DNA from 2 places in the Pseudomonas sp. p1(2021b) genome. Region 2 is predicted to be linked to the other one. Evidence: predicted binding sites of a transcription regulator. Region 2 holds the regulator's gene; the other holds the start of a gene.
The links. Region 2 encodes FliA, which starts transcription of late flagellar genes. Its sites were predicted from a motif close to CTAAAGTTTNNNNNNNNNNNGCCGNTAA; they were not measured.
Positions count from the first base shown of each region.

Region 1: a site for FliA is predicted at 10,921-10,948, ahead of K8374_RS13240 (methyl-accepting chemotaxis protein). Genes of this name have one in related genera too.

Region 1 is NZ_CP083746.1:2,825,297-2,840,684, reverse strand. Features, by position in the region: gene pgm (phosphoglucomutase (alpha-D-glucose-1,6-bisphosphate-dependent)) at 1-125, shown strand, start outside; gene K8374_RS13285 (LTA synthase family protein) at 257-2,413, opposite strand; gene K8374_RS13280 (transporter) at 2,619-3,911, opposite strand; gene K8374_RS13275 (hypothetical protein) at 3,959-4,699, opposite strand; gene K8374_RS13270 (C39 family peptidase) at 4,736-5,416, opposite strand; gene K8374_RS13265 (heme utilization protein) at 5,475-6,446, opposite strand; gene K8374_RS13260 (adhesin) at 6,501-7,079, opposite strand; gene K8374_RS13255 (hypothetical protein) at 7,081-7,530, opposite strand; gene K8374_RS13250 (AAA family ATPase) at 7,825-8,376, opposite strand; gene pnuC (nicotinamide riboside transporter PnuC) at 8,373-8,939, opposite strand; gene K8374_RS13240 (methyl-accepting chemotaxis protein) at 9,150-10,784, opposite strand; gene K8374_RS13235 (undecaprenyl-diphosphate phosphatase) at 11,074-11,904, shown strand; gene K8374_RS13230 (DUF1294 domain-containing protein) at 11,906-12,349, shown strand; gene K8374_RS13225 (LysR substrate-binding domain-containing protein) at 12,480-13,382, opposite strand; gene K8374_RS13220 (FMN-dependent NADH-azoreductase) at 13,516-14,127, shown strand; gene K8374_RS13215 (MFS transporter) at 14,182-15,360, opposite strand.
Region 2 is NZ_CP083746.1:3,477,791-3,491,964, forward strand. Features, by position in the region: gene K8374_RS16115 (chemotaxis protein CheW) at 1-85, opposite strand, end outside; gene K8374_RS16120 (CheW domain-containing protein) at 126-989, opposite strand; gene K8374_RS16125 (ParA family protein) at 989-1,777, opposite strand; gene motD (flagellar motor protein MotD) at 1,869-2,726, opposite strand; gene K8374_RS16135 (flagellar motor protein) at 2,730-3,470, opposite strand; gene K8374_RS16140 (chemotaxis response regulator protein-glutamate methylesterase) at 3,470-4,600, opposite strand; gene K8374_RS16145 (chemotaxis protein CheA) at 4,646-6,874, opposite strand; gene K8374_RS16150 (protein phosphatase CheZ) at 6,887-7,675, opposite strand; gene K8374_RS16155 (chemotaxis response regulator CheY) at 7,694-8,068, opposite strand; gene fliA (RNA polymerase sigma factor FliA) at 8,174-8,914, opposite strand; gene fleN (flagellar synthesis regulator FleN) at 8,911-9,744, opposite strand; gene flhF (flagellar biosynthesis protein FlhF) at 9,833-11,143, opposite strand; gene flhA (flagellar biosynthesis protein FlhA) at 11,155-13,284, opposite strand; gene flhB (flagellar biosynthesis protein FlhB) at 13,422-14,174, opposite strand, start outside.

The DNA.
Region 1 (15,388 bases), 650 kb from region 2:
TCGCCGCGCGCCCGTCAGGCACCGAGGACATCTACAAGATCTACGCCGAGAGCTTCGTCAGCGAAGAGCACCTGCAGCGCCTGGTGCGCGAGGCCCAGGTACTGGTGGACGCGGCGATCGCCTGATCGCCGGTGGTGTAGGACCGGTCTGTGGGAGCGGGTTTACCCGCGAAGCGTGCGACGCGGTGCTTGGCACCGGCTCTGCCGGTGATCGCGGGACAAGCCCGCTCCTACAGGGGCCGTGCGACGGGGGCGTATCAGCCGCCCCCGGCAACACCGGTGATCACGCTGAAATCACTGACCTGCACTTCGCCGCCGCCATACCCCAGCAGGTGGAAGGAAAACGCCTTGCGGGCCGAGGGGTTGTCGAAGCCGAACTCAAGCTCCAGCGGCCGGTCGGCCGTTACGATGATTTCCTCCGGTAGGCCAAGCGGTACATCCTGTTCGTACTCCTTGGCCTTGAGCTGGATATAGGCATCATGCTTGGGGTCCAGGGAGCGTACGATCACCCGTACGCGGGTATGGGAGCCTTCGGGCATTTCCAGGTATTGCGCACCGATCAGGTTGTCGGCCCACTCGTCACGGATGCGCTTGCGCAGCTGGATCGCCGCCGGCCCGCCAAACTGGTAGCGCAGGTTCAACGGTGTGTGCAGCAATGACTGGTCCAGGGTACTGGCCAGGGCGGTGAGCTGTTGGCCGGTGGTGTCCGTGGCACGGTCCATGTACTCGGCCTGGTCGGCGATGAAACCGTTGCTGGCGTAGCGCCGGCAACGTTGCTGGAAGTCGCATTCGGTGAAGGTGCCGTGGCCATCGTGGTAGCGCAGCATGCCGTTGGTGTAGGCAATCATTTCGCGGCCGGTGTCGTAGTCACGGAACAGCGAGCGCCCGCTCAAGGCGGCCGGGATCGGCAGGGCATAGTAGTCGAGCAGCGACGTGGCCATGTCCACATGGCCGTAGGTTCCACGTTTGAGCCGTGGCAGCTGGGCCTGTTCGGGGGCCAGGACCAGGCTGAACCCCCAGGAGGAGGCCAGGCGAACCCCGTCGATACCGTGGGACTCGTCCGACGTGATGATCACCAGGGTGTCCTTGAGCACACCCTGGCGTTCCAGGTTCACCAGGAAGGCATCGAGCGCATCGTCCAGGTAGGCCACCGCCGCCTGCTTAGCCGTGTCGTAGCGCTGCAGGTAGCGCTGCGGCGCGGAATACGGTTGGTGGGTGCCGACGGTCAGCAGGGTCAGCATCCAGGGCTGTTTCTGCTTGCGCAACTGCTTCACGTACTTCTGCGCGCCTTCGAAGAAGGCTCGGTCGTCCTTGCCCCAGCGAAAAGGCAGGTAGTTCTTGTTGCTGAACCACTCCTGACCATGCACCGAGTCGAAGCCGATGTGCGGCATGATCCGATCCTTGGCCATGAAGCGCAGGCCCGCGCCCTGCAGGTAATGGGTGCTGAACCCCGCATGGCGCAGCTGTGCCGGCAGGCAGGCCTGGTTGCGCACCTCCTGGGTCAGCATCTCCATGCCTTTGGGCGTGCCGTTGGCCAGCTTGTCGTAATCACCGCACAGCAGCGCGTACAGGCCGCGGATGGTCTGGTGGGTGTGCAGCACGTAGTCGGGCGTATTCATGCCGCGCTCGGCCCAGCGGCTGAGCTTGGGCATCAGGTCTTCGTCGAAGCTGCTGTGCAAGGCCTGGCGGTTGGCGCGGATATAGGCACCGGGGATACCTTCCAGGACGATCATCAGGACGTTATGCGCTTGTCCAGGCGCTTTGAGCAGCTTTTGACCGTTGAGGTCGGACTGGGTCAGGCCCGTGGAGGGCAGGGGGGCGAAGGTGGGTTTTTCGCCGAAATGCTCAACGGTCTGGCGCTGGAGGTCACCCAGCCCGGCCGAGAGCAACTGGTGCGAGAGGTTGTACTGACGCCATTGGTCGGAGTCGGACGGCGCCAGGTGCTGGCTGCCCCAATGCACGCCGAACAACAGCAGGGGGATCGCCCAGGCCTTGCGGGGCAGGGTGGCGCTGGGGGTGCCACGGCTGTACCAGACGCTGCCCAGCCAGGCCACCACGCCGGCCCCGAGCGCCCAGGGTAGCCAGGGGTGGGCGAGGCCGCCGCCGGTGGAGTTTTCCATGAACTGCGCATCGAACAGGTAGTTCAGGTCGGCACTGGTGGGCAGACGGCCCACGGCACTGACCAGTTCGGCGCTGGCGACGATCAGGCTGGCCCAGGCCAGCAGCAAGGGCAACGCCAGCCACCAGGCGCGGCGCTGCAACAAGAGCACCAATACGCTGCCGATGGCCAGGTCGGAGACATAGCCCAGGGGGTTGGACCAGCCGAGCGCGGCCCGGATGCCCAGCGGGATCGCCAACACCAGCGTGGCCAACGCCACGAGCCGGGTGCTGGAGCGACCGAGCAGTTTTTTCACAAAGACTTCCTTCTTGTCATGAAACAGTCACTCAAGTGTGCTTCATGATAACAGGCGCTTGGCGGAGGGCGAGGGTTGCAGACGGGATGCAAGGGGACATGAAGCCACCGGATCGCGCATTCGCAATGGCAGGGGACCGTGTAGGAGCGGCCTCGCGCCGCGAAAGGGCTGCGAAGCAGCCCCCTGGACGTGAAAGAGTGGTTGGTCAGAAGTAGTACGGGAATTTCAGGCTGAAGGTGAAGTCAGGCGCATCGTCGGTCAGGCCGATCGACAGGTTGGGCACGATGGTCAGGTTGTCGGTCGCGGCCAGGGTCATGCCGATGTTGAAGTAGCCGGCGTTGGCGTCGCTGCTCTTGACGTCGGCCCACTCGTCGCCGGTCTCGGCGGACTTGATCCGTGAACGTCGGGCGATCAGCTCGGACACCGAGAACGACATCGACATCTTTTCGTTCAGGGCAAAGGCCACGCCTGCACCGATCTGGAAGCTGTCGCCGATCTTCACCTTGCCCGGGACCTTCTGGTTGACCGTGGAGCTGACGTCGCTGAACTTCTCCTCGAAGGTGTGGGTGTACGACAGGCTGCCGAACAGCACCGCCGGGTCGTAGGTCTTGACCAGCGAGATACCCGGGGTGATCGACCAGACGCCGTTGCCGGTGGGCAGGTCTTCGGGGTAGGTGAGGTTGTCGTTGAGCGGGTCGCGGATCAGCTTGATGCCGAAGGGGTCCTTGCCGGTGGGGGCCTTGACCCTTACGCTGAACACCGCATCGGGGGTGTTCTCCGACTCGTCGAGGAACTTGTAGGCCACGCCGAAGTTGACGTCGCCCAGCGTCGGGTCTCGGGTGACGGTGCGCTCGGACACATCGTTGGACGCGCCACCGACGCCGCCGGACTGGTAGGTCGACTCGCGGTAGACGATCGGCACGTTGACGTCAAACTGCCAACGCTGGTCGTAGTTGTAGCGGGCGGTCAGGTCCAGGGTCCAGTTGTCGGCCTTGATCCGGTCGAGGTTGATATTGCCCAGGAAGATCGAGTCCAGCGCCAGGAACCCATTGAGGATCAACTGGCGGGTGTCGTAGCGGGCGTAGGTGATGCCGGTCTCGAGGCTGAACTTGCCACCGCCGAAGAAGCCGCTGGCCTCGTCATACAGGTTGGACACGCTCTGGGCCGGTTCCGAGTCGTCCTTGAGCGATTCACCGTAGGAAGAGCCTGTTGCCCCCGCAGCCCCGCCGGAGGCGGCGATGGCCTGGTTGTTGCGTGGCTGCGAGGCAGGGGAGCGGGTCAGGCGCTTGGGTGGGGGGGCGACGGGTTGTTCTTCGACCTGGCGGACCCGCTGCTCCAGCACCATCAGGGCCTGCTGCTGGGCTTCGTAACGTTCCTTCAATGCGGCCAGTTCGGCCTTCAGGGCCTCGACCTGCGGATCGCCGGCGGCGTAGAGCAGGGTGGAAGGCACCAAGGTGCCCAGACAGACAACTGCTTTCAACGACATGAATCGATGCATAAGTTAGCCGTCCCTACGAATACTACGATGGTGAGACGAAGCGTAGATCAATAGCCGGTGATTCGAAGGCCCTTGAGTTGATCGAGATTGCAGTTCAGTGCGCCGGCTGACGGTAGGTTGTCGCGCAGCACCACATTGAGCTGGGTCATGTTGCTGACCGCGTTGTTGCCGCCAAGCAGCGTCGTGGCTTGCAGCAGGCCGCCATCGGACAGGCGCTGCAGGCTCGAGCCCTGGTTGTTGTTGGCCTGGATGGCCATCTGGATGCCTTTGCCGGTGTTCGACACGCTCAGGGTGCCGGCATTGTTGCTGCTGGTCAGGGTCTTGCCCGATGCCAGCACCTGGCCTTGTGGCATGGCGGCAGGCCCCTTGCTGCCTTCGCTGACATTGATCGCGACATCGTTGTAGGCGCTGTTGTTGTCACCGGCCGCGCGGACCGATTGGGTCACGCCCTGGGTATTGCCCAGGCCGCTGCCGCCTGTGACCACGCCATGGCCTTGGCCTGGGGCGACGCCGCCACCGTTCTTGCCGGTCATGGAGACGTAGAACTGCGGCTTGAAGCTGTTGTGTTGCACCTGCATCGTCGTGGTCGCACCGATGCGGTCGCCGGCAGCGTTCTGCCAGGTGCTGCTCATGACCACGCCGAAGCTGATGATCCGCCCCGGCATCACGTAGCGCCCCCTCAGTTGGGCCAGCTCCTGGTCCTTGACTTCGATGGGCTTGAACGTCTGCGCCTGGGTCGGGAGGCTGGCAGCCAGGCATGCCGCTACCAGCCAGTTGATTGTCTTCATCGCTGCTCCCCGGAGCTCCGTGCCCCTTTGTAATCACTAGAAGAAGTCGCTCTGGATGAACCCGAATTCCATCAATTGGGCATCGTCCACCGGGTAGAACCCATTGATGCGGTTCCTGGCGGTGACCGGAGCCGGTGGGTCGAGCAGGGCGTTGGCCTTGTCGTAGCCGGGGCCGATGACGGCGAAGATGATGCCGTTCCAGCCTTTGACGAAATCGTCGAATTTGTAGCGCTTATGGCCCAGCACCGGGTCGCCGATGTACACCCAGCCCCGGTTGATGCGCTGGAGCACGACGAAGTGCTTGTAGCCACGAATGTCCATCAGCACCACCACCGGAATGCTCACCCGGTGCAGGCTGTCGGCCTCGACCCGGTAGCCCCGGGCACGCATGCCGATGCTTTCCACGTAGCGCTTCATGTCCAGCATGGAAAAGCCCTGGACCTTGACCAGGTCCGGGTCGGCGTGGGCGAGCATGCCTTCGATGACCTGGCTTTCATCGACATCGAGCCAATAGGCTTGCTTGAGGATGGTGGCCAGGGCGGCGGCGCCGCAGCTGAAATCGGTCTTCTGTTGCACCAGGTCGGCGAAGCGACGCTCGCGGATGCTCTGTACCGGCTTGTACACCAAGGTCCCGCCTGGCATCGCCGCGATCGGCATCTGCGTGGCCTCGACCAGGCCGGCCAGGAACATGAGTGCGGCAAGCAGAACTGCGCGCATGGCCTTCTCCCCCGACGCGAAACAGGAAAGGGGCCCCGAAGGGCCCCGATTGGCTGTGTTACAGGCCGGTGCAGGCTTTGCAACCTGCGGCGATGGACAGCGAGTTGCTCTGCTGGTTGCCCGAACCTGCCGAGACGTTGGCGCCCACGTTGCCCGACACGCCGTTGAGCGAGTTGCTCATGGTGGCGGTGTTGGTCACAGGGTTTTTCCAGCCGTTGGGGGTCAGAACCTGGTAGGTGGCGACACCGGCCAGGCCGAAGGTGCCTTCTTCGTGGAACTTCAGAGGGTCCTTGTCGGTTTTGCCCTTGTCATGGCCATGGCCGTGGCCCCAGCCTTTTTCGTCTTCAACATAGCCCCAGCCGTCACCCTTGTACTGGCCATAGGCTTTGAAGCTGGCCTGCAGGGTTTCCTTGTCCATCTTGCGGTCAGCATTGTTTTCGACGTTCAAGCCCGTAGTGGCCTGGGTGGCGGTGGAGGCGGCCATCGCTACACGGCCACCGGACACGGCGATCGCCAGGTTGTTTTTCTGCTGGTTGAAGTCGCCGGCGGTGACGTTAACGCCGATGTTGCCCGAGCTGCCATTGGCCGAGTCGACCAGGTTGGCGGTGTTGCTGGTGGAGAAGTTCTTGACGTTGTTGCCGGCGTTGACCTGGGTGGCGGTGGAGATGGCCATGGCGCTGCCGAAGATGAAACGCTCATCGGCAGTGGCGATGGCGGCCACGTTGTCCTGCTGGTTGCCGTCACCGGCCGCCACGTTGGCGCCCAGGTTGCCGTTGGAGCGGTTGGCGGAATCTTCCATCGCCGCGTCGTTCTCGGTCGCCTCGTTACGCACGGTGTTGCCGGTGTTGACCTGGGTATCGGTCACCGTGGCGGCCGCACCCGCGCTGACCAACAGCTGCAGGAGGACATTGTCATGGTTGTTGTGATGGCCGTGGTGGCCGTTGTTATGCCGGTTATCAGCTTGTGCAGCAACTGCCATGACCGCTGCGAGGGCGAATACCAGAGGCTTGAGTGCCATTTTAGGTTTCATGGTGTTTCTCCACTTGTTTCTCGTTGTTAAGTGTTGTGTTGAAGCCACTTTGGGTCAGTCAGCGACCCGTACGCTCAGGGTGTTGCCCATTCGGTTGCCCACCCCGGCGCTCTGATTCAACTGGATCACGCCACGGCTGCCGGTGAAGGCCTGGTCACTGGTAGTGACCTGGCGACTGCCGGGAGCGCGATCCGTTGCCTCGGAGCCATTGGCCAGCGAGACGTTCTGCTGGCTGAGAATGCTGTCGTCGATGCTTTGCGGGACGGCACTGATGCCGATCCGTATTGCGTTGGCCTGCTGCGTGGCGGCGCCGGCGGACTGGTTGATGCCGAGCAGGCCGTTGCCGTTGCTGAAGGCGTTGCCGTGGATGCTGGCGCGGCTGTCCCGGGCCGGGTCGGCAAGAAAGTCTGTGCGCTGGCGAACCTCGGTGGTGGCCTTGGCATTGGTGCCGATAGCCATGGCCCGGACGTTGGCCTGCTGTTGGGCATCGCCCGCCGCCTGGTTGATGCCGAGGTTGCCCTGGTAGGTGCGGCCGCTGGCGCCCAGGGTGGCGTTGTCCACCACTGGCGAGCCGGCCAGCGCCAGGCTGGGGCCCAGCGCCAGGCACAGCAGGGAGAGCGTGAGTGCGCGCATGTCATTGGCCCCGAGTGAGGATCTGCAACGGCGCCAGGCCGCGCTGGACGTTCTGGTTGACTGTGTTGGAGATAGTGTTGCCACCGCCGGCCCCGGCACCCGATCCACCGGCCATGCCAGGTAGCCGGGACTGGACGGTGTCCAGGCCGCGCAAGCTGCCCGAGTGGTCGGTGGTGAGCAGGCGATTGACTGTCGAGCCGCTGGCGATGCGGGCGAAATCACCGTCGGTCAACTCGTTGGTCTGGGCTTTCACCCGGGCCGATTCGTTGGCGTTGACGGTAGTGGGGTAGGGGTCGGGGGTACCGGTCTTCCGAGCGGCTTGGCGAGCCTGGACATCACGGGTCAGGACGATGATCCCGTTGCCCTCGGCGCTGGCGGGAGGGGGGAAGGCTGCGGCGGTCAGGCAACCCAGGACGAGCAGTGCAGGCAGTGTCTTGTTCTTGGTCCCCACGGCGATGCTCCCTTCTCTGTGCGCTGGCCCTTGAGCGTTGACAGAGGTAGAGCGAAAGTCGTGCCGTTTTTGGTTTTTGTCGTGGAATCAAAAAGTTGGGTAGTTAATGAGTACGTCTGGCGCTTTTCTGTTTCAAGGATGATACAGATAAGCCATCCATCGCCCTGCAAGCCTTGAAAACCCACGCGCCCCGGGATAACGGCAGTGGCTGTATCACGTTTGAAACAGTTTCCCCAGGTCTGTGGCAAAGCCCCCAACAATGGGGGGCCTAGCTGGCTATACAGTTACAAAAAATTAACACTCGGTGGCGCAGGCTGGCGCTTGGCCGTCAAGTAGACGCGCCACCGCTGCCAGGGCCTGGGCCTGGCGGGTGGGCCAGTCGCCTTCGAGTACTTGAAAGGGTTTGTGGTGAGTGCGCAGCCAGTGCAGGCTATCCTCGAAGAACCTTTGCCGCTCTTGCAGGCGGGGTTGGCAGCGCTGGCCGTCGCCGACCCAATCGACACCTTGCGGGCTGAGCAGCAGGTGCAGGTCATAGTGGCGTTCGAGCAGGGCCTCCTCGAGCCAGGCGGGGCAGTCTGCGAACAGTACCCGGCTCCAAAGGATATTGCTGAGCAGGTGGGTGTCGAGGATCAACAGGTCGGGCGCCTGCTGGCGGCTCTGGTCCTCCCAGGCAAGCTGGCCGCGGGCGATGGCGGGGATATCGGCGTAGCAGGTGTCGCGCTGTTCCTGCTCGATGAAGTGGCGGACGTATTCACCGACCACCACACCTCCGAAATGTGCCTGGATTTCGCCGCTCAACCAGCTCTTGCCGCTGGACTCCGGCCCGCATAGCACCAGGACCTTCATGCAGGGACCAACGCCGGGTCGCGGCGCCATTGCACCCAGCCGCGCACGGCGATCAAGGTGAACAGTGCGTAGAGTGCTGCGGTGAGGTAGAGGCCCTTGTAGAGGAACAGGCCCACGAAGATCACGTCCAGCAGCATCCACAGCGCCCAGCATTGCACACGCTTCTGCGCCATCCACACCTGCGCCACCAGGCTGAAGCCGGTCAGGGCCGCATCGAGCCAGGGCTGTGCCGCGTCGGTCCAGTGCGCCATGGCGGCGCCCAGGCCCAGGCTCGCCAGCAGGCCTGCGCCCAGGCCGGTGAACACCTGCCCGGCCCCCAGGCTGGAAACCTGGCGTGCGTCTTCCACACGGTCAGGCCGGGTCCATTGCCACCAACCGTAAAGTTGCAACACGGCGTAGACCAGTTGCAGAAGCATGTCGGAATACAACTTCACTTCGTAGAAGATCCAGCTGTAGAGCAACACCATCACCAGGCCGATCGGCCAGCACCACGGGTTCTGCTTGACCGTGAGCCACACGGCGATGACGCCGAGCACGGCGGCGAAGAGTTCGAGGCCGGACATCGGCGATCCTTGGGCAGGAGTAGAGGGTGCGATTGTAGCCTGTAGGGCGGGGAAGCTGTAGGGGCGGTGTCGCGAATACCCTGTAGGAGCGGGCTTGCCCCGCGATAGGGCCGGCCCTGGCCGCGTGGATACAGGCCAAGGGCTACGCCCTTGATCGCGGGACGAGCCCGCTCCTACAGGGGGCTGCGTGGGTTTTGACGAGCGGCGTTATCAAACCCGGAACTGGCGCAGCAACTGTTCAAGCTCCTCGCTCAACCGCGCCAGGGCTGCGCCGGCGTCGCTGGATTGGCGCGCCGCGTCGGCGGTTTGTTGGGACAGCCCGGCGGTATCCAACACATTGCGGTTGATTTCTTCCACCACATGGGCCTGCTGCAGCGTAGCGCTGGCGATCGAGGCGTTGAGGGCGGTGAGGTTGTGCAGCGCCTGGCTGATGGCATCCAGGCTAGTGCCCGCCTCTCGGGCCTGCTCGACGGTCTGGCGCGAGGCTTCGCTGCTGGTGCCGATCGCCCTGACAGCCGCTTCCGACTGGCCTTGCAGGTGCTCGATCATGGTCTGGATCTCGGCGGTCGACTGGGCGGTGCGCTGGGCCAGCAGCCGGACCTCATCGGCAACCACGGCAAACCCCCGGCCCTGCTCGCCGGCGCGGGCTGCCTCGATGGCGGCGTTGAGCGCGAGCAAGTTGGTCTGCTCGGCGATCGAGCGGATCACTTCCAGTACACCGCCGATCCGCGTGCTGTGCCCGGCCAGCTCGCCGATCACCTGCACGGCCTGGTCGATGGTGCTGGAGAGTCGGTCGATCTGCTGCAGGCTGCCATGGATCGCCTGTTGGCCATGGTCCACCTGGCGCTGCGCCGCCTGCATCTCGCTGGCGGCCTGCTCGGCGGTCTTGGCCACGTCCTGCACGGCATAGGTGACTTCATTGACCGCCGTGGCCACCTGGTCCATCTGCAGCGATTGCTGGGCACTGTGCGCCTGGGCCTGGCCTGCATTGTCGCCCACGTGTTCGGCCGATTGGGCCAGGGCATGGGCGGCGCCCTGCAGTTGGCCGACCACACCCTGCAGCTTGCCGTTGAAGCGGTTGAAATGCTCACCGAGGCGGGTGACCTCGTCGCGCCCATGGGTATCCAGGCGGCGGGTGAGATCGCTTTCGCCGCTGGCGATATTACCCATGGCCTGCACCGCCTCCTGCAACGGGCGGGCGATGCTGCGGGCGATCAGCATGACCAATAGCGCCATCAACACGGCGATGCCCAGGCCCGCCAGGGAAGCGTCCCGAACCTGGCGGGCGAACTCGGCCTGCACGTCATCGACATACACGCCCGAACCGATGATCCAGCCCCAGGGTTTGAACAGCTGGATGTATGACGTCTTGGCCACCGGCTCACTGGCACCGGGCTTGGGCCAGCGGTAGTCCACCGGGCCTGCGCCCTGGCTGCGTGCCAGGCTGGCCATCTCGTTGAACACGGCGAAACCGTCGGGGTCACGAATGCCGGAAAGGTCCTGGCCGTCGAGCTTGGGGTTGGTCGGGTGCATGACCATCCTGGGCGCCAGGTCATTGATCCAGAAGTAGTCATCCTTGTCGTAGCGCAGGCTGCGCACGGCCTGCAAGGCCTGCTGCTGGGCCGCTTCGCGGGTGAGCGTGCCGGCTGCCTCCAGCCCCTGGTAGTAGGCCAGCACGCCGGCGGCAGTCTGCACCACGTGCCGGGTCTTCTCGGCCTTGGCCTGGTACAGGTCGCCGTGCAGCTGGCGCAGCATCAGCAGGGCGAAGGCCACCAGCATGCCCACCGCGACCAGCAGGATCAGCGACAGGCGCCGGCTGATCGACATCGACCTCAAGGTCTTCATCAAAGGTACTCCCCGTTGTTCTTGTTATCAGGTGTATCCAAGCATGCCGGGGCCGGTGCGGCACACTCGACCAAGGGCTAGGTCAGGCGCTTGCTGTCGCATGCCGCGCGAGCCATCGACAGGCTGCTCTGATAGGATCTCGGCCGCGCAAGATGAAACCTTTAGGTATCTAGGCCTTTTCCGCTGGCATTGGCCCCGTAGGGGCTGTAAAACGGCCAGGCTTTCGCGGCAACCAAATGCAAATCAAGAACAAGGGGCCTGCACGCAGCAGCGCCTCATCGGGGGAACAATGGATTTTTGGAGTGCCTTTCAGGCAATCATCTTAGGGATCGTCGAAGGTTTGACGGAGTTTCTGCCCATCTCCAGCACTGGGCACCAGATCATCGTCGCCGACCTGATCGACTTCGGTGGCGAGCGGGCCATGGCCTTCAACATCATCATCCAGCTCGGCGCGATCCTTGCCGTGGTCTGGGAGTTCCGGCGCAAGATCTTCGACGTGGTGCTGGGGCTGTCCAGCCAACCCACGGCGCGTCGCTTCACGGCCAACCTGCTGATCGCGTTCTTTCCGGCGGTGATCCTGGGCGTGCTGTTCGCCGACCTGATCCACGAATACCTGTTCAACCCGGTCACCGTGGCGGCGGCGCTGGTGGTGGGTGGGGTGATCATGCTGTGGGCCGAGCGTCGCGAGCACCGCATCGAGGTCGATCACGTCGATGACATGCGCTGGAGCCATGCCCTGAAGATCGGCTTCGTACAGTGCCTGGCAATGATCCCCGGCACCTCGCGCTCCGGCTCGACCATCATCGGCGGCCTGCTGTTCGGCCTGTCGCGCAAGGCGGCGACCGAATTCTCGTTCTTCCTGGCCATGCCGACCATGGTGGGGGCGGCGGTGTACTCGGGCTACAAGTACCGTGACTTGTTCCAGCCGGGTGACCTGCCAGTGTTCGCCATCGGGTTCGTGGTCTCGTTCATCTTCGCCATGATCGCTGTACGCGGCCTGCTCAAGTTCATCGCCAACCACAGCTATGCAGCCTTTGCCTGGTACCGCATCGTCTTTGGCCTGCTGATCCTGGCGACCTGGCAGTTCGGCTGGGTCGACTGGGCCACGGCGCACGGTTGATATGGCACGCACCCAGAGCGCGCCACGCCGTGGCGTCGAACGCACCCAGGATGCCGTTCACAACCTGCGCCTGAAACTGCTGGTATTCGCCGGGCTGTGCCTGCTGCCGCTGGTGGGGGCTGTGCAGATGGCCTGGAGCGGGCAGTCCTGGCTGCCTCTGGCGTTATACCCGGCGGTGAGCCTGGTCAGCCTGATGCTGTATTGGCAAGACAAGCACCAGGCCCGTACCGGGGCCTGGCGCACACCCGAAAAGGTACTGCATGCCAGCGAGTTGTGTGGCGGCTGGCCAGGGGCATTGCTCGCCCAGCAGCTGTTCCGGCACAAGACGCGCAAGGTGGCCTACCAAGTGACGTTCTGGGGCATCGTGGCGGTGCACCAGGTGTTCTGGGTCGACCACTTGCTGTTGGGCGGGCGCTGGTTGGGTGGGGTACTAGGCGCTGTCTGAGTGGTAGCAGGGCGGGCCCGATCGTAGGGTTGGTCGGCCCCCGCACCCTGTGGGAGTGGGCTTATCCCGCGATCGGCTACGCTCGGTCTGCCAGTCATTACACGTGCAAGCGCCTGGGTCACTCAGATGCTCACACATAGCGCTCTCCACAGGCCTCGAACGAAGCCGCCAGATGGTCGATCCACACACGCACGGCCGGCAGCAGGCCACGTCGGTGCGGGTATACCGCCTGCAGCCAACCGCCAGGCAGGGACCAGTCCGGCAGCAGGCGCACCAGTTCGCCGCGCGCCAATTCCTCTTCGCAGTACATGCTCGGCAGGGCAGTGAAGCCGAGCCCCGCACGTACGGCAGCCTTTCGCACCACGAAATCGTCAATGGCCAGGCGCGGTTCCAGGGCGACTTCCTGCTGTTCGCCCCCCGGCCCGATCAGGCGAAAATGCACCAGGCGGTCCGCCTCCGTAGCACCCAGCACCGGCAGGCCGACGAGCTGCGATGGGTGATGCAGGTGGTCGGCGAAGCCCGGGGCAGCCACCAGTTGCATCTGCGCCTGGCGCAGGCGGCGGGTGACCAGGGCCGGGTCCTCGTCGCCCAGGTCGCGCACGCGCAAAGCCACGTCGATGCCCTCGGAAATCAGGTCGACCCGCCGGTTGAGCAGCACCATATCCAGTTGTACCAGCGGATACTGCTCCAGAAAGCGGCTGACCACTTGCGGCAGGAAGGCGTGGGCCAAGGCGACGGGGCAGGACACTCGCAAACGCCCCCGCGGCTCGCTGCTCATGCTGGCCACCGCTTCGTCGGCCGCCTCTGCCTCCAGTAGCATGGCCTGACAATGGTGCAGGTAGCGTTCCCCCACGGCGGTGAGCTTCAGTTGCCGGGTGGTGCGCTGCAGCAGGCGTGTGCCCAGGCGCTCCTCGAGCTCGGCGATGCGCCTGGAAAGCCGTGACTTGGGAATGCCCAGCTGACGGCCAGCGGCGGCGAAACCACCGGCCTCGACCACGCGGGCGAAGTAGAAGAGGTCATTGAGGTCTTGCATCGGGTTGTTCCATTGTCCTACTGGTAGGACAAACTAACGCATTTTTATGGGCTTATCAGCTATTCGTTGGCCCTATAGGATTCTCTCCATCGTGATCGCCCACCGTCGCGGTCTTCATTCACAGGAGAATCCCATGAAACTGTTGCATATCGATTCGAGCATCCTGGGCGACAATTCCGCCTCCCGCCAGCTGAGCCGCGAAGTCGTCGAAGCCTGGAAAGCCGCCGACCCGAGCATCGAAGTGGTCTACCGTGACCTGGCGGCCGACGCCATCAGCCACTTCTCCGCCGCCACCCTGGTTGCCGCAGGTACCCCGGAAGAGGTGCGCGATGCCGCCCAGGCCCACGAAGCCAAGCTGAGCGCCGAAACCCTGGAAGAATTCCTCGCCGCCGACGCCGTGGTGATCGGTGCGCCGATGTACAACTTCAGCGTGCCGACCCAGCTCAAGGCCTGGATCGACCGCGTCGCCGTCGCCGGCAAGACCTTCCGCTACACCGAGGCTGGCCCGGAAGGCCTGTGCGGTGACAAGAAAGTGATCCTGGTGTCCACCGCCGGTGGCCTGCACCATGGCCAGCCGACCGGCGTGGGCCACGAGGACTTCCTCAAGGTCTTCCTTGGCTTCATCGGTATCACCGACCTTGAGATCGTCCGCGCCCACGGCTTGGCCTATGGCCCGGAACACCGCAGCCAGGCCATCGACGCCGCCCAGGCACAGATTGCCAACGAGCTGTTCGCTGCCGCCTGATCGCGTTAATGAAAAACCGGCTGTGGCCCTGGGCTGCAGCCGGTTTTTTCGTTTTCAACGGCCCTGGCCGCGACGGGCCAGCAGCAACACCAGGCCCACACCCGCCAAGGCAAGCAAGGCCGCCACGGAAAAGATCGAGGTATACCCCAGGCGTACGGCTACCGCGCCCATCACCGGGCCGGCGATGGCCAAGGCCAGGTCGAAGAACACCGCGTAGGCGCCCAGCCCGGCCCCCCGGCTGCTGCTGGGGACCTGCTTGATGGCCTCGACGCCGAGGGCCGGATATACCAGTGACAACCCGAACCCTGTCAGCCCTGCGCCCACCAGGGCCGCAGCCGGAGAGGGCGCCAGCCACAGCAGCGTCAGCCCCACGACCTCGGTGGCCATGCAGGCCATGGCTACGCTGTAGCCTCCGAAGCGGTTGACGGCATTGACGAACAGCAGCCGCGAGACGATGAAGCACAAGCCGAATGCGCTCAGGCACCAGGCCGCGCCGGTCCAGCCGCGCTCCAGGTAATAGAGGGTGACGAAGGTGGTCAGGGTGCCGTAGCCGATCGATGCCAGGGTGAGCCCCAGGCCAAAGGGCGCCACCCGACCGAAGGCCGACCAGAACGGCAACCGTTCGCCGCGCACCACCACCGCGTCCGGGCGCGTGCGCAGCACCAGCAGGGTCATCACGGCCAATAGCAGCAGGGCGACGCCGAGCACGCTGAAGCCCAGCGCGTCCACCAGCAGCACGCCGGCCGGTGCGCCGATGGCGATGGCGCCGTAGGAGGCGATACCGTTCCAGGAAATCACCCGTGCCGTGTGTTCGCTGCCCACCTGGCCGATACCCCAGCTCAAGGTGGCGACACCGATCAAGCCCTGGGCGATGCCAAGGCACAGGCGCCCGGCCAGCAACAGCAGCAGGCTCAGCCAGGGCAGGGCGACCGTCCAGGCCGACAGCAGGGTCAGCCCGCCACAGCCTGCGATGCCGTATAGCCCGTAGCGAATCGCCCGCTTGCCGCCCAGGCCATCGGCTACCCGCCCGGCAAAGGGGCGGCTGAGCAATGTGGCGAGGTACTGCAGGCCGATGGTCAGCCCCGCGACCACCGCGCCGAAGCCGAGCTGGTCGTGGACATAGCTGGGCAACACCGCGATCGGCAGGCCGATGCACAGGAAGGCAATGAAGGTATAAAAGACGATCGAAAGGATCTGCAAGGTGATGCTGGAGGCAGGTTGTTGCGCGGTCATGGGGGGCGTTCGCGGGTAGGCGGTGGGG
Region 2 (14,174 bases):
TGATGCCGTAGGACTCGTTGTCCAGACGGAAGGTTACCCACTGCAGGATCGGATCTTCGGAACCTTGTGCAGACGACTTTTTCATTCCCCTACCCCTTGAAATCCGCGCTCGGCGGTGTGTTCGGTCATTGGTGTTTGGCGTGCATCTGCTTGACGGCGCCGCTGGCGATCAACTCAGCCAGTTCGGCGACATCGAGCAAGGCACACATGTGTTCGATCACCGTGCCAGCCAGCCATGGGCGCTGCCCACGCTGGCTGCGCCACTTGATCTCGGCCGGGTCCAGGCGCAGGGAACGGCTGACCTGGTGCACGGCCAGCCCCCATTCATAGCCCTGGACGGAAATCACATACTGCAGGCCCTGGCGGAAGTCCTCGCGGTAGCGGTCGGGCATGACCCAGCGCGCGGTATCCAGTACCTTGAGGTTACCCGCCTGGCAGGTCAGGATGCCGAGGAACCAGTCTGGCTGGCCGAACAACGGAGTCAGTTCCTGGCCAGCCAGGCTGTAGATCGAACCCAGGCAGACCAGCGGCACGGCCAGGGTCAGGCCGGCGACATCGAACAACAGGCATTCGAACGGCTCGGCCGCCCAGGCCGGGCGCCCATCGACAGTCTTGGGCGGCAGCACCGCGCCGGCTGATGGCAAGTGCACATCGACCAGGGGCGCCACAGGCGTGATCACCTCAGCTGCTTTTTCGGCCTCGCCCAGGACCTCGGCGGGCACCGGCTCAACCGCGACGGGTGCCAGCACCGAGGGCAAGACCTTGGCCTCGGGCTCCGCGAATGGCCGCAGCATTACAGGGGCATGGGCTTCACGCAGGGCGTCCTGTGCCTGCTCCTGGCGAACCGCCTCGGCAAATTCGTCGCTGGGCGCCGCCTCGGCCGGCTCCGGAACCGGGTCGAGTTCCTGCGTGGCTTCCTGGAGCAGACCATCGAGGTAGGACTGCAGGGCCAGTTGCGGCTTGGTGGTGGTTTGCCGTGCGGAATTCATCAGGCCACCTGCAGTGCCGATTGTTGGGTGAGCAGGTGCTTGAGCAGCGCCCGGTAAGCGATCAGGCCACGACTCTTGCCATCGAACTGCGAAGGCGTGACCCCTGCCCGGCTGGCGTCGCGCAGGCGTGTATCAACCGGGATGTAGCCCGGCCAGACCTGTTCGCCGTAGTTGTCGCGCAGCACCTTGAGGGTGCCCAGCGAGGCCTGGGTCCGCCGGTCGAACAGGGTCGGCACGATCTGGTAGGGCAAGGCCTGGCGCCGCGAGCGGTTGACCATGGCCAGGGTTCCAACCATGCGCTCGAGCCCCTTGACGGCGAGAAACTCGGTCTGCACCGGGATCACCAGCTGCTGGCTGGCCGCCAAGGCGTTGACCATCAGCACACCGAGCAGTGGCGGGCTGTCGATCAGGGCGAAGTCGAAGTCCTGCCACAGCTGCGCCAGACTCTTGGCGATCACCAGGCCCAGGCCACTCTGCCCCGGCGATTGGCGTTCGAGCACTGCCAGCGCGGTGCTCGAGGGCAGCAACGAAATACGCTCATCGCTGGTCGGCAGCAGCAGTTGCCCAGGCAGGCCCTCGGGTACCGAGCCCTTGTGCAGGAACAGGTCGTAGCAGCTGTGCTCCAGGGCGTCGGGGTTGTGCCCGAAGTAGCTGGTCATCGAGCCGTGGGGGTCGAGGTCGACCACGACCACGCGCTTGCCCGCCTCGGCCAGCAAACCGGCCAAGGCGATGGTAGTGGTGGTCTTGCCGACGCCACCTTTTTGATTGGCTACTGCCCAGACTCTCATAGGACGACTCATGACTCGTTGATGACGCTGCCCGCTGTGGGAGCCGGCTTCGTCGACTCCCACAGGGATGCGGTGCCAGAGAATTGACGAGTTACGGCCCCGCCACCGCTGCTGGCGTTGCTGGTGCACTTTGTGTGCCAGCACGGCGCAAAGCCGCATCTGGCGTGGCATTGGCGCTACCGGAGCCGGTCAGGCTGCGACGCACCTCGAGGTTACGGGAAATCACCAGGACCACCCGACGGTTGCGGGCCCGCCCTTCGGCGGTGTCGTTGCTCGCCACCGGCTGGTACTCGCCATAGCCCACCGAGGCCATGCGTGCCGGGTCCACACCATTCATGGCCAGCAAGCGGACGATGCTCGCCGCGCGCGCCGACGACAGTTCCCAGTTGGTCGGATACTGGGCCGTGCGGATCGGCAGGTTGTCGGTGAAGCCCTCCACGTGTACCGGATTGGCGAACGGCTTGAGGATGTTCGCCACCTTCTCGATGAGGTTGAAGGCCACGTCGCTTGGCATGGCATCGCCACTGCCGAACAACAGCGACGAGTTGAGCTCGATCTCCACCCACAGCTCGTTGCCACGCACCGTCATCTGGTCGGATTTGATCAGGTCGCCGAACGCCTCACGCACATCGTCGGCAATGCTCTGCAATGGGTCCACACTGCTCTGTGCCAGGCCCGCATCGGTCTGCTCGCTGTCCTTGACCAGGGGTTCGGTCGGCTTGATGGTCAGCGGGCGTTCGTCGCCGATGGGGATCGGCTTCATGCTCCGCTCGGGGTCGTTGAACACGCCGATCAATGCCTGGGAAATGACCTTGTACTTGCCCTCGTTGATCGAGGAAATCGAGTACATGACCACGAAAAAGGCGAACAGCAAGGTGATGAAGTCGGCGTACGACACCAGCCAGCGCTCGTGATTCTCGTGTTCCTCGGTATGGCGACGACGGGCCATGGTCTACTCCATGAAGCCTTGCAGCTTCAGCTCGATCGAGCGTGGGTTCTCCCCTTCGGCGATCGACAGCAGGCCCTCCAGGAGCATCTCGCGATAGCGCGACTGGCGCAGGGCGATGGCCTTGAGCTTGTTGGCGACCGGCAGCAGGATCAGGTTGGCGCTGGCCACGCCATAGATGGTGGCGACGAACGCCACGGCGATGCCATTGCCCAATTGCGAGGGGTCGGCCAGGTTGCCCATCACATGGATCAGGCCCATGACCGCACCGATGATGCCGATGGTCGGCGCGTAGCCGCCCATGCTTTCGAACACCTTGGCCGCCTGGATATCACGGCTTTCCTGGGTCAGGAAGTCGACCTCGAGGATGCTGCGGATAGCCTCCGGCTCGGCGCCGTCGACCAGCAGTTGCAGGCCCTTGCGCGCATAGGGGTCGGGCTCGGCATCGGCCACCCCTTCCAAGCCCAGCAGGCCTTCCTTGCGTGCGGTCAGGCTCCAGTTGACGACCCGATCGATGCCACCGGGCAGGTCCACCCGGGGCGGGAAGAAAATCCAACGCAGGATCTGCAAGGCCCGCTTGAACGCCGGCAACGGCGACTGCAGCAGTGCCGCCGCCAGGGTACCGCCCAGCACGATCAGGGCCGCCGGGCCGTTGATCAAGGCGCCGACATGACCGCCCTCGAGGAAGTTGCCACCGACGATGGCGACAAAGGCGAGGATCAGGCCGATCAGGCTCAGCACGTCCATCAGATGCATGCCTCGACCAGGTGCTTGCCGATTTCATCCAGGCTGTACACCGCATCGGCCAGGTTGGCCTTGACGATGGCCATGGGCATGCCATAGATCACGCAGCTGGCCTCATCCTGGGCCCATACGGTGCTGCCGCCCTGCTTGAGCAGACGCGCACCTTCACGGCCGTCGGCCCCCATGCCGGTGAGCACCACCGACAGCACCTTGTCGCCATAGGACTTGGCCGCAGAACCGAAGGTGATATCCACGCACGGCTTGTAGTTCAGGCGCTCGTCGCCCGGCAAGATCTTCACCGTGCCACGGCCGTCGACCATCATCTGCTTGCCGCCTGGGGCCAGCAAGGCCAGGCCCGGACGCAACACATCGCCGTCTTCGGCTTCCTTGACGCTGATCTTGCACAGTTTGTCCAGACGCTCGGCGAAGGCCTTGGTGAAGGCTGCCGGCATGTGCTGGATGAGTACGATCGGCGCAGGGAAGCTGGCCGGCAGCTGGGTGAGCACCCGTTGCAGCGCCACCGGGCCGCCGGTGGACGTCCCGATGGCCACCAGTTTGTAGGGCTTGCGCTTGGGCGCGGGCGCGTGGCTGCTGCCCGCTGCGCTGCGCGTCACCGGGGCAGCCGGAGCGGCACTGCGGGCCGGCGCTGCGCTGCCCAGGCTGCTGGCCGGGGCATGGTTGGCGGGTGCAGGCGTTGGCGTCGGGGTGGCCGTGGCATAGCCGCCGAAGCGACGGTTGCTGCGCGACAGGGTGTGGACTTTCTCGCACAGCAACTGCCTGACCTTGTCCGGGTTGCGCGAGATGTCCTCGAAGTTCTTCGGCAGGTAGTCCACCGCGCCGGCATCCAGCGCGTCGAGGGTGACACGGGCGCCTTCATGGGTCAGCGAGGAGAACATCAACACCGGCGTCGGGCAGCGCTGCATGATGTGGCGCACCGCGGTGATGCCATCCATCATGGGCATTTCGTAGTCCATGGTGATGACATCCGGTCGCAGCGCCAGCGCCTGGTCGATCGCTTCCTTGCCGTTGGTCGCAGTACCGACGACCTGGATCGTCGGGTCGGCCGAGAGAATTTCCGAGACGCGGCGGCGGAAGAAACCGGAATCATCCACCACCAGGACCTTGACTGCCATAAACACTCCATTAGGCGGCGCCACCGCCAGGGTGCGCCACCGAAATCAATAACGCCGCGCGGCGTAACGCTTGAGCATGCTCGGTACGTCGAGGATCAACGCAATGCGACCGTCGCCGGTGATGGTCGCACCAGACATGCCCGGGGTGCCCTGAAGCATCTTGCCCAGCGGCTTGATCACCACTTCCTCCTGCCCCACCAGCTGGTCGACGACGAAGCCGATGCGCTGGGTGCCGACCGAGAGGATCACCACATGGCCCTCCCGTTGCTCCTCGTGCACCTGGTCCTGGACCAGCCAGCGCTTGAGGTAGAACAGCGGCAGCGCCTTGTCGCGCACGATCACCACCTCCTGACCGTCGACCACATTGGTGCGCGACAGGTCCAGGTGGAAGATCTCGTTGACGTTGACCAGCGGGAAGGCGAACGCCTGGTTGCCCAGCATCACCATCAGGGTCGGCATGATCGCCAGGGTCAGCGGCACCTTGATGACGATCTTCGAGCCCTGGCCCTTGGCCGAGAAGATATTGATCGAGCCGTTGAGCTGGGCGATCTTGGTCTTGACCACATCCATGCCCACGCCACGGCCGGACACGTCGGAGATCTCGGTCTTGGTGGAGAAGCCGGGGGCGAAGATCAGGTTGTAGCAGTCCGACTCGCTCAGGCGCTCGGCGGCGTCCTTGTCCATCAGGCCCTTTTCCACGGCCTTGGCGCGCAGTACGTTCGGGTCCATGCCCTTGCCGTCATCGGAGATCGACAACAGGATATGGTCGCCCTCCTGCTCGGCGGACAACACCACATGGCCGGTACGCGCCTTGCCGGAGGCTTCGCGCTCGTCGGGCATCTCGATACCATGGTCGACGGCATTGCGCACCAAGTGCACCAGCGGGTCGGCCAAGGCTTCGACGAGGTTCTTGTCCAGGTCGGTCTCTTCACCGACCAGCTCCAGGTTGATTTCCTTCTTGAGCTGGCGGGCCAGGTCGCGGACCAGGCGAGGGAAGCGGCCGAAGACTTTCTTGATCGGCTGCATGCGGGTCTTCATGACCGCGGTCTGCAGGTCGGCGGTGACCACGTCGAGGTTGGAGACGGCCTTGGACATGGCCTCGTCGCCGCTGTTCAGGCCCAGGCGCACCAGGCGGTTACGCACCAGCACCAGTTCGCCGACCATGTTCATGATCTCGTCCAGGCGCGCGGTATCGACCCGCACAGTGGTTTCCGCCTCGCTGGCCACAGGCTTGTCGCCAGCCGGTGCCACAGCGCGTGCCGGGGCCGCGGGCTTGGCAGCGGCTGGCTTGGCGGCTGGGGCAGGCTCGGGTTTGGCGACCGGCTTGCTATCGGCCTTCGGTGCGGCGCTGGCGGCAGCGGGCGCGACAGGCGCCTGGGTGGCCAGCGCATCGCTGGAGAACTTGCCCTTGCCGTGCAACTGGTCCAACAGGGCTTCGAATTCGTTGTCGGTGATGTGCTCGCCGCCCGCCTCGGTTGGTGCTGCCGGGGCGTCAGGTGCGGCCGCACTCGCCAGCGCATCGGCGGCGAAGGTGCCCTTGCCATGCAGTTGATCGAGCAGCGCTTCGAATTCGTCGTCGGTGATTTCGTCGGATGCCGCAGGCGCCGAGGTGCTGGTCGCCGGTGTGGCGGCCACGACTTCAGGAGAGAACTGGCCCTTGCCGTGCAGTTGGTCGAGCAACGATTCGAATTCGGCATCGGTGATCTCGTCACCCTCGCCGCCCACGACCTCGCCTTGCATCTGCTCGGCGGCCTGGGCCTTGACCGCATCGAGGGAGTCGAGCAGCTGCTCGAATTCGCTGTCGGTGATGTCCGGCTCGACCGCCGGCGCTTCGGCCTCGGCCGCCACCGGCGCCTCGACGGCGGGCGCAGCGCTGTCGGCACCGGCAGGCTCGGCCAGGCGCGACAGCGCCGCCAGCAGCTCCGGCGTGGCCGGGGTGATGTCGCTGCGCTCGCGCACCTGGCCGAACATGCTGTTGACGGTATCCAGCGCTTCGAGGACCACGTCCATCAGTTCCGCATCGACCCGGCGCTCACCTTTGCGCAGGATGTCGAACACGTTCTCGGCGATATGGCAGCACTCCACCAGCTCGTTGAGCTGAAGGAAACCGGCGCCCCCTTTTACAGTGTGAAAACCGCGGAAGATCGCGTTGAGCAAGTCGGCATCTTCGGGTCGGCTTTCCAGCTCGACCAGCTGCTCGGACAATTGCTCGAGGATTTCGCCGGCCTCTACCAGGAAATCCTGGAGGATTTCTTCATCGGCGCCGAAGCTCATTGAACGTGCTCCTTAAAAACCCAGGCTGGACAGCAAATCGTCGACGTCGTCCTGACCGGACACGACATCTTCACGCTTATCGGCATGAATCTGCGGACCTTCACCCCGAGTCGGATGTTTTTCTTGATCTTTTTCAGCGCGCAGTTGCTGGTGGTCGTGTTCGATACCGGCAAAACGGTCCACTTGGCTGGCCATCAGCACCAACTTGAGCAGGTTGCTCTCCACCTCGGTGACCAGCGCGGTCACGCGCTTGATCACTTGGCCGGTCAGGTCCTGATAGTCCTGGGCCAGGAGAATGTCGTTGAGGTGACCGGCAACCTTGCGGTTACCCTCGACGCTGTGCGTCAGGAAACTGTCGACGCGCTTGACCAGCTCGCGAAACTCAGGCGCTGCGACTTCCCGGCGCATGAAGCGCTGCCAGTCGGCGCTCAAGCTCTGGGCCTCGGCCGCCAGGTCGTTGAGCACCGGCGTGCCGGCCTCGACCAGGTCCATGGTCCGGTTGGCCGCGCCCTCGGTCAGCTTGACCACGTAGGACAGGCGCTCGGTGGCATCGGTGATCTGCGAGACTTCCTCGGCCTGCGGCATGCGCGGGTCGATCTGGAAGCTGACGATTGCACTGTGCAGCTCGCGGGTGAGCTTGCCGACTTCCTGGTACAGGCCACGGTCACGGGTCTGGTTCAGCTGGTGGATCAGCTGCACCGCCTCGCCGAACCGGCCGCGCTCGAGGCTCTCGACCAGTTCCTGGGCATGTTTCTTCAGGGTCGTCTCGAACTCCCCGAGCGATGTATTCATTTGCTCCATGGCGCCCCCTGACGTGACTCAGCCGTTGACGCGTTCGAAGATCTTTTCGATCTTTTCCTTGAGCACCTGAGCCGTGAAAGGCTTGACCACGTAGCCGTTGACCCCAGCCTGGGCGGCTTCGATGATCTGGTCACGCTTGGCTTCAGCGGTGACCATCAGCACCGGCATGCCCTTGAGACGGTCATGGGCGCGGACCTTGCGCAGCAGGTCGATGCCGGACATGCCAGGCATGTTCCAGTCGGTCACAAGGAAGTCGTAATGGCCGTTTTCCAGCATCGGCAGCGCCGTGGTGCCGTCGTCGGCTTCTTCGGTGTTGGTGAAGCCGAGATCACGCAACAGGTTCTTGATGATCCGCCGCATCGTCGAGAAGTCGTCAACGATGAGGATTTTCATGTCTTTGTTCAATTAGACCTCCAAGCAGTCTTTAACGCGCCCGGCCCCCCGGGCGCGCGTTCAATCAATTCGGTACAACGTGCAACGACTGCAGCGAACCCTGGCTCAACGCGCCCGCCATTCTCCCAGGCGGCTGCGCAGGCGCGCCGCGCACTGGCTATGCAACTGGCTGACGCGCGACTCGCTGACCCCAAGCACCTCACCGATTTCCTTGAGGTTCAGCTCCTCGTCGTAGTACAGCGCCAGGACCAAGCGTTCGCGTTCCGGCAGGTTGGCGATCGCTTCGGCCAGGGCGGCCTGGAAGCGCTCGTCCTCCAGGTCCCGCGCCGGCTCCAGCTGGCCGCTGGCACCATCCTCGTGCAGCCCTTCGTGCTCGCCGTCCTGCAGCAGGTCGTCGAAGCTGAACAGGCGGCTGCCCAGGGTGTCGTTCAAGATCCCGTAATAATCATCGAGACTCAATTGGAGTTCGGCAGCAACTTCATGATCTTTAGCGTCACGACCGGTTCTGGCTTCAACGGCACGGATCGCATCGCTGACCATGCGGGTATTGCGGTGTACCGAACGCGGCGCCCAATCGCCCTTGCGCACTTCGTCGAGCATGGCGCCACGGATGCGGATACCGGCGTAGGTCTCGAAGCTGGCGCCCTTGCTGGCGTCGTACTTGTTGGCCACTTCCAGCAGGCCGATCATGCCCGCCTGGATCAGGTCCTCGACCTGCACATTGGCCGGCAGGCGTGCCAGCAGGTGATAGGCGATGCGCTTGACCAGCGGGGCATAACGCTCGACCAGTTCATACTGGGCATCGCGTGCCGCCCTGCTGTACATCTTGTAACCACTCGCATTCATAGTACCGGCCCTGCGCTGGTAGGTTGCACCAGGCGCTCGACGAAGAACTCAAGGTGCCCGCGCGGATTGGCAGGCAGCGGCCAGCTGTCGACCTTCTGCGCGATGGCCTTGAAGGCCAGCGCACACTTGGACCGAGGGAAGGCCTCGTAGACCGCCCGCTGCTTCTGCACCGCCTTGCGCACGCATTCGTCGTAAGGCACGGCACCGACGTATTGTAGGGCGACGTCCAGGAACCGATCCGTGACCTTGGTCAACTTGGCAAACAGGTTGCGCCCCTCCTGCGGGCTCTGCGCCATGTTGGCCAGGACGCGGAAGCGATTCATGCCGTAGTCGCGGTTGAGCAGTTTGATCAGCGCATAGGCATCGGTGATCGAAGTCGGCTCGTCGCACACCACCAGCAACACTTCCTGGGCGGCACGGACGAAACTGACCACCGAATCGCCGATGCCTGCGGCGGTGTCGATCACCAGCACATCGAGGTTGTCACCGATCTCGCTGAACGCCTGGATCAGGCCGGCATGCTGCGCTGGCGCCAGGTGCACCATGCTCTGGGTACCGGAGGCCGCAGGCACGATCCGGACACCGCCAGGCCCCTGCAGCAACACATCGCGCAGTTCGCAGCGCCCCTCGATGACATCGGCCAGGGTGCGCTTGGGCGATAGGCCCAGCAGGACGTCGACGTTCGCAAGACCGAGGTCGGCGTCCAGCAGCATGACCCGCCGCCCCAGGTCAGCCAGGGCCAGGGACAGGTTCACTGAAACGTTGGTCTTGCCGACGCCGCCTTTACCGCCGGTCACGGCGATCACCTGTACGGGATGCATGCTACCCATGTTTGTTCTTTACCTTGTCTCGGGGCCCAGGCCACACACGGGGTTGGCAAGCGCCCCTTTCGTGTAGGTACTTTGCGATGTCCATTCGTCAACCCACACGCTTGCCGGGGTTGTGGTAGAGATCAGCGAACATGTCGGCCATTGCCTCTTCGCTGGGCTCGTCCTGCAGCTGCACACTGACCGCACGACTGACCAACTGGTGCTTGCGCGGCAAGTGCAGGTCGTCAGGAATGCGCGGCCCATCGGTCAGATAGGCCACCGGCAATTCATGACTGATGGCAAGGCTCAGTACTTCACCGAGGCTGGCCGTTTCATCAAGCTTGGTCAGGATGCACCCGGCCAGGCCACAGCGCTTGTAGCTGTGGTATGCGGCGGTGAGCACCTGCTTCTGGCTGGTGGTCGCCAGCACCAGGTAGTTCTTGGCGGCGATGCCGCGCCCGGCGAGGGTCTCCAGCTGCATGCGCAGGGCCGGGTCGCTGGCCTGCAGGCCGGCGGTGTCGATCAGCACCACGCGCTTGCGCAGCAGTGGCTCCAGGGCCTGGGCCAGGGATTGGCCGGGGTCGACGTAGGTCACCGGTACATTGAGAATCCTGCCCAGGGTCTTGAGCTGCTCCTGGGCACCGATGCGGAAGCTGTCCATGCTCACCAACGCCAGCTGCTGGGCGCCATACTTGAGCACGTAGCGTGCGGCGAGCTTGGCCAGGGTGGTGGTCTTGCCCATGCCGGCCGGGCCGACCATGGCGATCACCCCGCCCTCCTCGATCGGTTCCACCTCGGGCACCTGGATCATCCGCGCCAGGTGCGCCAGGACCATGCGCCAAGCCTGGCGAGGCTCTTCGATCTCGCCGGTCAGCTCGAGCACTTCGCGGGCGATGGGGCCCGACAGACCGATGCGCTGCAGGCGGCGCCAGAGGTTGGCCTGCTGCGGCTTGTTGCCCTGCAACTGGCCCCAGGCCAGGGAGCCGAGCTGCACTTCGAGCAGCTCGCGCAGGCCCGAGAGCTCCGAACGCATGGCGTCGAACAGGCGTGGGTCGACCGGTGTCGGGGCAGGCACGGCAGCCGGGGCCGGCGCATCGACATGGGGTTCGACCAACGGCTCGGACGCGGTCAGCGAGAGGCCGGCGAACAATTGCCGGTTGCCTTCGTCACCTTCGTGGCGGCTGCTCAGCTCGGCCTGTGCCGTGGCAATGCGCGACTGGGTCTTGCGCAGCTCGTCCTCGAGCTCGATGTTCGGCACCCGCGGAGCCAGGGCGGACAGCTTGTAGTCCAGCGCGGCCGTCAACTCGACACCGCCGGCGATGCGCCGGTTGCCGATGATGGCGGCGTCGGCGCCCAGCTCATCCCGGACCAGCTTCATGGCCTGACGCATATCGGCGGCGAAAAAACGCTTAACTTGCATAACCCACTACCTCAGCCATTGGGGCCCACGGTGGCAACGATGGTGACTTGCTTGTTGTCAGGTATTTCCTGATACGCCAGAACATGCAAATTCGGTACAGCCAGGCGGCCGAATCGCGACAGCATGGCGCGGATCGGGCCGGCGACCAGGAGGATGGCCGGCAGGCCCTGCATCTCCTGGCGCTGGGCCGCCTCGATCAACGAGCGCTGCAGCTTCTCGGCCATGCTCGGCTCCAGGAGGACACCGTCTTCCTGGCCTTGCCCGGCCCTTTGCAGACTATTGAGCAAGATCTGTTCCAACCTTGGTTCCAGGGTGATCACAGGCAGCTCCGACTCAACGCCGACAATGCTTTGCACGATGGCACGACACAATCCGACGCGCACTGCCGCGACCAGCGCGGCGGTATCTTGACTCTTGCCCGCATTGTTGGCGATCGCCTCGGCGATACTGCGGATGTCACGCACCGGAACCTGCTCGGACAGCAACGCCTGCAGGACCTTGAGCAAGCCCGACAAGGAAATGACACCCGGCACCAGTTCTTCAGCAAGTTTAGGCGAACCCTTGGCCAGCACCTGCAACAATTGCTGGACCTCTTCATGGCCGATCAGTTCATGGCAATGCTTCTGCAGGATCTGGTTGAGGTGGGTGGCCACCACGGTACTGGCATCGACCACCGTGTAGCCCAGCGACTGCGCCTGGGCACGCTGGCCGACGTCGATCCATACCGCCTCCAGGCCGAACGCCGGGTCTCGTGCGGCGATGCCGTTGAGCGTCCCGAACACCTGCCCCGGGTTGATGGCCAGCTCACGGTCCGGGTAGATCTCGGCTTCGGCGAGGATCACCCCCATCAACGTCAGACGGTAGGCACTGGGCTGCAGGTCGAGGTTGTCGCGGATGTGCACGGTGGGCATGAGGAAGCCCAGGTCCTGGGACAGCTTCTTGCGCACACCCTTGATCCGCGCCAGCAACTGCCCACCCTGGTTGCGATCGACCAGCGGGATCAGGCGGTAGCCCACTTCCAGGCCGATCATGTCGATGGGGGTCACGTCATCCCAACCCAGTTCCTTGGTTTCCAGGGCGCGTTGCGGCGAGGGCAGCAGGTCCTGCTGGCGCTGCGCTTCTTCCTGGGCCTTGAGCTTGGCCTGCTGCTGCTTGCGCCAGACCAGGTAGGCGCCGCCAGCGGCCAACCCGCCAAGGCCGAGGAAGGCGATGTGCGGCATGCCCGGGACTAGACCCATGACGATCATCAACGCTGCCGATACAGCCAGGGCCTTGGGCGAATCGAACATCTGCCGGTTGATCAGCTTGCCCATGTCCTCGGAGCTGGAGGCACGGGTGACCATGATCGCGGCGGCGGTGGACAGCAGCAGCGACGGCAGCTGCGCCACCAAACCGTCACCGATGGTCAGCAGGGCGTACACCTTGCCGGCCTCGCCGGCGGGCATGCCATGCTGCAGCATGCCGATGAGCATGCCGCCGATGAGGTTGATGAACAGGATCAGCAGGCCAGCGATGGCGTCCCCGCGCACGAATTTGCTGGCACCGTCCATGGAGCCGTAGAACTCGGCTTCCTGGGCGACCTCGGCACGGCGGGCCTTGGCCTGGCCCTGGTCGATGAGGCCGGCGTTGAGGTCGGCATCGATGGCCATCTGCTTGCCGGGCATGGCGTCGAGGGTGAAGCGCGCGCTGACCTCGGAGATACGGCCGGCGCCCTTGGTCACCACGACGAAGTTGATGATCATCAGGATGGCGAAGACCACGGCACCGACAACGTAGTTGCCACCGATCACCACCTCACCGAAGGCCTGGATCACCTTGCCCGCGGCCTGGTGGCCTTCGTGGCCGTGGAGCATGACCACGCGGGTGGAGGCGACGTTCAGCGCCAGGCGCAACAGCGTGGCCACCAGCAGGATGGTAGGAAACGCGGCGAAGTCCAGCGGGCGCAAGGCGTAGACGCACACCAGCAGGACCACGATCGACAGGGCGATGTTGAAGGTGAAGAAGACGTCGAGCAGGAAAGGTGGGATGGGCAACATCATCATTGCCATCATCACCAACAGCAACAGCGGCACACCGATGTTGCCCCGGCCGAGGCCGGCCAGGTTGTTTCGGGCGCTGTTGATGAGCTGGGTGCGATCCACCGGGAGTCCTCTATGAAGCAAAACTTTGACGCGATTGGGCGGTTTGGCGGTGGCTTTGCAAGAAGCTTTCCAACTTTGGGTTTAAGACGGCAGGGTTTGTCTTGAGGTAGGCGGCGCCTGTGAAGGTCAGAGCCGCCTCAGTTATCCCGCCGCAGATCGGGCGGAATCGGCAGGTCAGGCTTGAGCGGCTCCGGCGCCTTGCCCTTGCCCGCCCGGTACTGGCGAATCTGGAACACGTAGGCCAGCACCTGCGCCACCGCCAGGTACAACCCCGCCGGGATCTCCTGCTCGAGTTCCGTCGAGTAGTAGATCGCCCGCGCCAAGGCCGGCGACTCGAGAATCTGCACCTTGTGCTCGACCCCGATCTCACGGATCTTCAAGGCGATGAAGTCGGTCCCCTTGGCCAGCAACAATGGCGCCGCCCCACCCTTCTCCGGGTCGTACTTGAGCGCTACGGCATAGTGCGTGGGGTTGGTGATGATCACATCGGCCTCCGGCACCGCCGCCATCATCCGCCGCTGCGACACTTCCCGCTGCAACTGGCGGATGCGCTGCTTGACCTCAGGCTTGCCCTCCGAGTCCTTGTACTCGTCACGCACTTCTTGCTTGGTCATCTTCAGCTTCTTGTGGGTCTGCCACAGCTGGAACGGCACATCCACCGCTGCGATCAACAGCAGCCCCGCCGCCATCCACAATGCACTCCAGCCCACCACCTGGGCACTGTGGATGATCGCCTGTTCCATCGGCTCCTTGGCGATCGCCAGCAACGCCTGGCGATCGTTGGCCAGCACCAGCAATGCCACCACGAGGATCACGAAGAACTTGGCCAGGGCCTTGAGCAGCTCGGTCAGCGAGTTCATCGAGAACATGCGCTTGATCCCCGAAAGCGG